2 linked regions of the Skermanella sp. TT6 genome follow. Each later gene encodes a partner of the first gene's protein in a complex. Links are inferred from orthologs where the notes say so. Each region holds a gene or a part of one and is shown on either strand. Other genes may lie near its edges. The genes, in order: nusB and rpsJ.

Evidence for each region.
Region 2: the proteins of nusB (region 1) and rpsJ are in contact, whole or in part, in a solved structure (PDB 3D3B), measured with the Escherichia coli proteins. The link is inferred for Skermanella sp. TT6 from one-to-one orthologs.

What each region holds. Positions count from the first base shown.
Region 1 is NZ_CP067420.1:5,087,411-5,090,427, reverse strand. What follows is about bases 120-2,819. They hold nusB (transcription antitermination factor NusB), read left to right. Parts: upstream 120-1,037; coding sequence 1,038-1,601; downstream 1,602-2,819. Other genes in these bases: argC (N-acetyl-gamma-glutamyl-phosphate reductase), read right to left, coding at 2,623-2,819; thiL (thiamine-phosphate kinase), read left to right, coding at 1,588-2,553; ribH (6,7-dimethyl-8-ribityllumazine synthase), read left to right, coding at 480-992; ribB (3,4-dihydroxy-2-butanone-4-phosphate synthase), read left to right, coding at 120-476. Also shown: more of ribB, read left to right, coding at 1-119; more of argC, read right to left, coding at 2,820-3,017. UniProt on the Escherichia coli protein: Part of the processive rRNA transcription and antitermination complex (rrnTAC). The complex forms an RNA-chaperone ring around the RNA exit tunnel of RNA polymerase (RNAP).
Region 2 is NZ_CP067420.1:4,308,454-4,311,703, forward strand. What follows is about bases 100-3,032. They hold rpsJ (30S ribosomal protein S10), read right to left. Parts: upstream 1,754-3,032; coding sequence 1,445-1,753; downstream 100-1,444. Other genes in these bases: rplD (50S ribosomal protein L4), read right to left, coding at 100-620; rplC (50S ribosomal protein L3), read right to left, coding at 626-1,372; tuf (elongation factor Tu), read right to left, coding at 1,869-3,032. In the rest of the region: more of rplD, read right to left, coding at 1-99; more of tuf, read right to left, coding at 3,033-3,059; fusA (elongation factor G), read right to left, coding at 3,112-3,250. UniProt on the Escherichia coli protein: Involved in the binding of tRNA to the ribosomes. Part of the processive rRNA transcription and antitermination complex (rrnTAC). The complex forms an RNA-chaperone ring around the RNA exit tunnel of RNA polymerase (RNAP).

The sequences.
Region 1 (3,017 bases):
GCGGCCAGTTCCGCATGATGGTCTATGTCAACAAGGTGCAGTACGCGGAGCACATCGCCCTGGTGAAGGGCGACATCGCGGCGCCCGGCCCGGTGCTGGTCCGCATGCATGCGCTGAACGTGCTGGACGACGTGCTGCACGACCGGTCCTGCGGCCGGGGCGGGGAGCTCCAGGCGGCGATGCGGGCGATCGGCGAGGCCGGCCGCGGTATCGTCGTGCTGCTGCGCGAGCCCCAGCCGACCAGCCTGTCCAGCCGCGTCAAGGCGCAGCTCGAAGGCATGCCCAACCCGGCGGGCGAGCTGCGCGACTACGGCATCGGCGCCCAGATCCTGTTCGACCTGGGGGTGCGGGAGATGATTCTCCTGTCCAACCATAAGAAGACGATCATCGGGCTCGACGGCTACGGCCTCACCGTGGTCGGCCAGCAGCCCATCCCGCTGACCAGTCCTGACCCAACCACTTCCGGAGCCGACTGAGGCATGTCCGCCGTTCCCGATTCAGTAGCCCAGATCATGGGTCCCCACGTCCTGATCGTCGAAGCCCGCTTCTACGAGGACATCGCCGACGAGCTGGTGCGCGGCGCCATCCTGGCGCTGGAGGCGGCGGGGGCGACCTATGACCGGATCGCGGTGCCCGGCGCCTTCGAGATTCCGGCCGCGATCAATTTCGCGATCCAGGCCGGCGGCGATGCCGCCCACGCCCCTGCGAACGACGAAGCCGCGGCGCCGCGCTACGACGGCTATGTGGCGCTCGGCTGCGTGATCCGGGGCGAGACGACCCATTACGACTATGTCTGCGTGGAGAGCGCCAGAGGGTTGCAGGATCTCGCCTTGCGCCACAACGCGGCGATCGGCTACGGCATCCTGACGGTCGAGAACGACGACCAGGCTTGGGCGCGCGCCAAGGTGGATCAGAAGAACAAGGGCGGGGCGGTCGCCAACGCGTGCCTTGACATGATCCGGTTGAAACGCCACTTCGGCCTCACGTCCTGACCGGGACGTTCAGATCAGACATAGACGCGGTTGAAAAGCTCCACCATGGCACAGTCCGACGATGCGCGCGACGGCGCCCCGCCCAAGCGCGGCTCTTCCGGTTCGGGGGCGCGCCGCAGCGGCGGCGGCTCCGCGAAGGCGCGCCGCAAGGCGGCCCGGCTGGCGGCCGTGCAGGCGCTCTACCAGATCGACCTGACCGGCACCAACGCGGAGTCGGTCCTGGGCGAGTTCATCAAGCATCGGCTGGGGCACGAGGTGGACGGCGACACCTATGTCGCCGCCGACCCCCAGCTCTTCTCCGACATCCTGCGCGGCGCCAGCGCCCGCCGGGCCGAGCTGGACGAGATGCTGGGCAGCTGCCTGGACGCCCAGTGGCCGGTGGACCGGCTGGAGCTGCTGATGCGCGCCATCCTGCGGGCCGGCGCCTTCGAGCTGCTGGTCCATGTGGACACCCATCCCCGCATCGTGATCAGCGAGTATGTGGACGTGTCGCACGCCTTCTTCGCCGGGCGCGAGCCGGCCATGGTCAACGGCGTGCTGGACAAGCTGGCCCGCGCGATCCGGGCCGAGGACCTGGCGACGCCGGACCCTTCCCGTGCCGCTCGGTGAATTCGGCCGGATCGAACGATACCTGAAGCCGCTGGCGGCGGGCTTCCCCGGCGCCCTCGGCCTGACCGACGACGCGGCGGTCTTCGGCGTCCCGGCCGGGCACGAGCTGGTGGTGACCACCGACGCGCTGGTCGCCGGCGTGCATTTCCTGGCCGACGACCCGCCGGCGGACATCGCCGCCAAGATGCTGCGGGTCAACCTGTCCGACCTCGCCGCCATGGGGGCCGAGCCGCTGGCCTATTCCCTGGTCACCAGCCTGCCCGCGGGCCTGGGCGACGAGTGGCTGGCCGACTTCGCCGCCCAGTTGGCGGAGGACCAGCGGGACTACGGCATCCACCTGATGGGCGGCGACAGCGTGTCCACGCCCGGCGCCGTCACGCTGTCGGTGACCGCCTTCGGACTTGTGCCCGCCGGCCAAGCATTGCGCCGGGGCGGGGCGGACCCGGGCGACCTGGTCTTCGTCAGCGGCACCATCGGCGACGCCGTGCTTGGCCTGGCCGTGCTCCAGGGAAATCTGACCGCCGCCGACCCGCAGCCGTTGATCGACCGCTACCGCCGCCCGCGACCGCGCCTGTCGTTGGTGCCCGTGCTGAGGCGCTTCGCCACGGCCGGCCTCGACGTGTCCGACGGCCTGGTCGCCGACCTCGGCCACCTGTGCGAAGTCTCGGGCCGCGCCGCCGTGATTCACGCGGACCGCGTCCCCCTGTCCGCCGCCACCCGCGCCGTCCTGGCCGCCGACGCGACCCTGCTGGCGACGGCGCTGACCGGCGGCGACGACTACGAGATCGTCTTCACCGTGAAGCCGGAGGACCGCGACGCGCTGCTCGCCTCGGGCGCCGACGTGACCGAGATCGGCCGCCTTGTTCCCGGCGGCGAGCCCGGAAGCGTCACCGTCCTGGACGCCGCCGGCCAACCCCTGCCGCTGCCGTCCCGAGGCTGGACGCACTTTTGACAAGCCCTCGGCGGAGGGTGCGCGTCTCGCGCACCATGGGCGGCGGGACGCCGCCTCTCCGCGGCAGACTCACGGGAACAGGGGCGCCTGCTCCAGGCCCATGGTTTCGATCAGGCCGGTCATCACGTTCATGTTCTGGATCGCCTGGCCCGAGGCGCCCTTGACCAGGTTGTCGATCACCGACAGCACGATCGCGCGGCCCTTGATCCGGTCCGGGAACACGGAGATATGGATCTGGTTCGACCCGCGGACATGCTTGGTGTGCGGCACCACGCCGGCCGGCAGCACCTGGACGAAGGGCTCCGCCTCGAACCGCGCCGCCAGCGCCGCGCGCAGATCGTCCGGCGTGTTGCCGCCGGCCAGCCTGACATAGGTCGTGACGAACTCGCCGCGGTTCATGGGGATCAGGTGCGGGGTGAAGGCCATGGTCACCGGCTTGCCGGCGGCCAGGCTCAGTTCCTGCT
Region 2 (3,250 bases), 780 kb from region 1 along the record:
CATTTCAGACGAGCCTCCAGCTGCTCGACAGCGTTGCGCGTCAGAACCAGCGTGTCGCGGCGCAGGATGTCGTAGACGTTGGCACCCTGCTCCGGCAGCACGTCGATCAACGGAACGTTCCTCGACGCACGCACGAAGTTCTCATCCAGGTTGGCGCCGTCGATGATCAGCGCCGAGGTCAGGCCGAGCTGCTTGAAGCGCTGGACCATCTCCCTGGTCTTGTGGCTGTCGGCCGTGGCGGCTTCCAGGACCACCAGCTTGCCCTCGGCCAGCTTGGTCGACAGCGCGGTCTTCAGGGCCAGCTTGCGGACCTTCTTGTTCAGGTCGTGGGCATGGCTGCGCACGACCGGACCGAAGATCGCGGCGCCGCCGCGGAACTGCGGCGACCGCAGCGAGCCCTGGCGGGCGCGGCCGGTGCCCTTCTGGCGATGCGGCTTCTTGGTCGTGCCGCTGATCTCGGAAACGCCCTTGGCCTTGTGGTTACCGGACCGCCGCTTGGCGAGCTGGTAGTTGACCATGCGGGACAGGAGATCGGTACGCAGCGGAACGCCGAACACCGCCTCATCGAGATCGATCTCGCCGACCTCTTCGTTGTTCAGATTCTTGACGGTCGTCTTCATGTCATTCACTCCGTCGGCTCGGCGCCGGTCTCGGCGGCAGGGGCCTCGGGTGCGGGAGCGGCGGCGGCGCCATCGGTCCGGACGCGAAGGGCGGCCGGGAACGGCAGGCCTTCCGGAGCCTTGCGCTTGACGGCATCGCGGACGAGCACCCAGCCACCCTCGGAACCCGGGACGGCGCCCTTGACCAGGATCAGGCCGCGGTCTTCGTCGACCTGGACGATCTTCAGGTTCTGGGTGGTGACCCGCTCGGAGCCGAGGTGACCGGCCATCTTCTTGTTCTTGAAGGTACGGCCGGGGTCCTGGCGGTTACCGGTCGAACCATGCGAACGGTGCGACACCGACACGCCGTGGGTCGCGCGCAGACCGCCGAAGTTCCACCGCTTCATGCCGCCGGCGAAGCCCTTGCCGATCGTCGTTCCGGTGACGTCCACGAGCTGGCCCGGGATGAAGTGGGCAGCCGAAATCTCGGCGCCGACCTCGATCAGGGCGTCGGCATCCACGCGGAACTCAACCACCTTGCGCTTGGGCTCCACCTTCGCCTTGGCGAAGTGGCCGCGCTGGGGCTTCGTGACGTTCTTGACCTTGGCGGTACCGGCGCCGAGCTGGACGGCGGTGTAGCCGTCGGTCTCCTCGGTGCGCACGGCGACAACCTGGCAGTTGTCGACCTTCAGCACAGTGACCGGCACATGTTCGCCCTCGTCCGTGAAGACGCGGGTCATGCCGAGTTTCTGCGCGATCAAACCGGATCGCATGGTTTAGTTCTCCTTACTAGGGACATCCTCAGGGGGAGAGGTCCCTTACCCCTATTCTTGAAGTACTTGTACTTAGAGCTTGATCTCGACGTCGACGCCGGCGGCGAGGTCGAGCTTCATCAGCGCGTCCACGGTCTGCGGGGTCGGGTCGACGATGTCGATCAGGCGCTTGTGCGTCCGGATCTCGAACTGCTCGCGCGACTTCTTGTCGATGTGCGGCGAGCGGTTGACCGTAAACTTCTCGATCTGCGTGGGCAGGGGGATCGGACCCCGAACCCGTGCGCCGGTCCGCTTGGCGGTGTTGACGATCTCGCTGGTCGACTGGTCGAGCACGCGATGGTCGAACGCCCGCAGGCGGATCCGGATATTCTGACTGTCCATCGTCTTCAAAACCCGTTTCTCTGCCGCTGAAGGGGCCGCTCCGGGGAGCAGCCCCTTTTCGTCGGCTAACTCGTTGCGCCCGTGGGGACCAACCCCACAGCGAACCCGAACCGATTTACTTGATGATGCTGGCGACGACGCCGGCGCCGACGGTGCGGCCGCCCTCGCGGATGGCGAAGCGGAGGCCTTCGTCCATGGCGATCGGGGCGATCAGGGTGACGGTCATGGCGACGTTGTCGCCGGGCATGACCATCTCGGTGCCTTCCGGCAGGGCCACCATGCCGGTCACGTCCGTGGTCCGGAAGTAGAACTGCGGACGGTAGTTGGTGAAGAACGGCGTGTGCCGGCCGCCCTCTTCCTTGGTCAGGATGTAGGCCTCGGCCTTGAACACGGTGTGCGGCGTGATCGAGCCGGGCTTGGCCAGCACCTGGCCGCGCTCGACGTCCTCGCGCTTGGTGCCGCGCAGCAGCGCCCCGATGTTGTCGCCCGCCTGGCCCTGGTCGAGCAGCTTGCGGAACATCTCGACGCCGGTCACGGTGGTCTTGACCGTGTTCTTCAGGCCGACGATCTCGATCTCCTCGCCGACCTTGACGATGCCGCGCTCGACGCGGCCGGTCACCACGGTGCCGCGGCCCGAGATCGAGAACACGTCCTCGATCGGCATCAGGAACGGACGGTCGACCGGGCGCTCCGGCTGCGGGATGTACTCGTCAACCGCCGCCATCAGCTTGAGCACGGCTTCCTTGCCGATCTCCGGGCTCTTGTCCTCCAGCGCCATCAGCGCCGAGCCGTGGACGATCGGGATGTCGTCGCCGGGGAAATCGTAGCTGCTCAGCAGCTCGCGCACTTCCAACTCGACCAGTTCCAGCAGCTCGGGGTCGTCGACCATGTCGACCTTGTTCAGGAACACCACGATCGCCGGGACGCCGACCTGCCGGGCCAGCAGGATGTGCTCGCGGGTCTGCGGCATCGGGCCGTCGGCCGCCGACACCACCAGGATCGCGCCGTCCATCTGCGCGGCACCCGTGATCATGTTCTTCACGTAGTCGGCGTGGCCCGGGCAATCGACGTGGGCATAGTGGCGGTTGGCCGTCTCGTACTCGACGTGCGCCGTCGAGATCGTGATGCCGCGGGCCTTCTCCTCCGGCGCCTTGTCGATCTGGTCGTACGCGGTGAACGTCGCACCGCCCGTCTCGGCCAGAACCTTGGTGATCGCCGCCGTCAACGAGGTCTTGCCGTGGTCGACGTGACCGATCGTGCCGATGTTGCAGTGCGGCTTGGTCCGCTCAAATTTCGCCTTCGCCATGGTCCTCAGTCTCCATAATCTGTCTTAGTCACCGGCAGTTCACTCGAGAGCCTTACGCCACCCTGGCGCGGACCTCATCGGCGATGGCCTGCGGCACCGGTTCGTAGTGGTCGAATTGCATCGTGTGATGCGCGCGGCCCTGGCTGATGGACCGCAGGATATTGGCGTATCCGAACAGGTTTGCAAGCGGA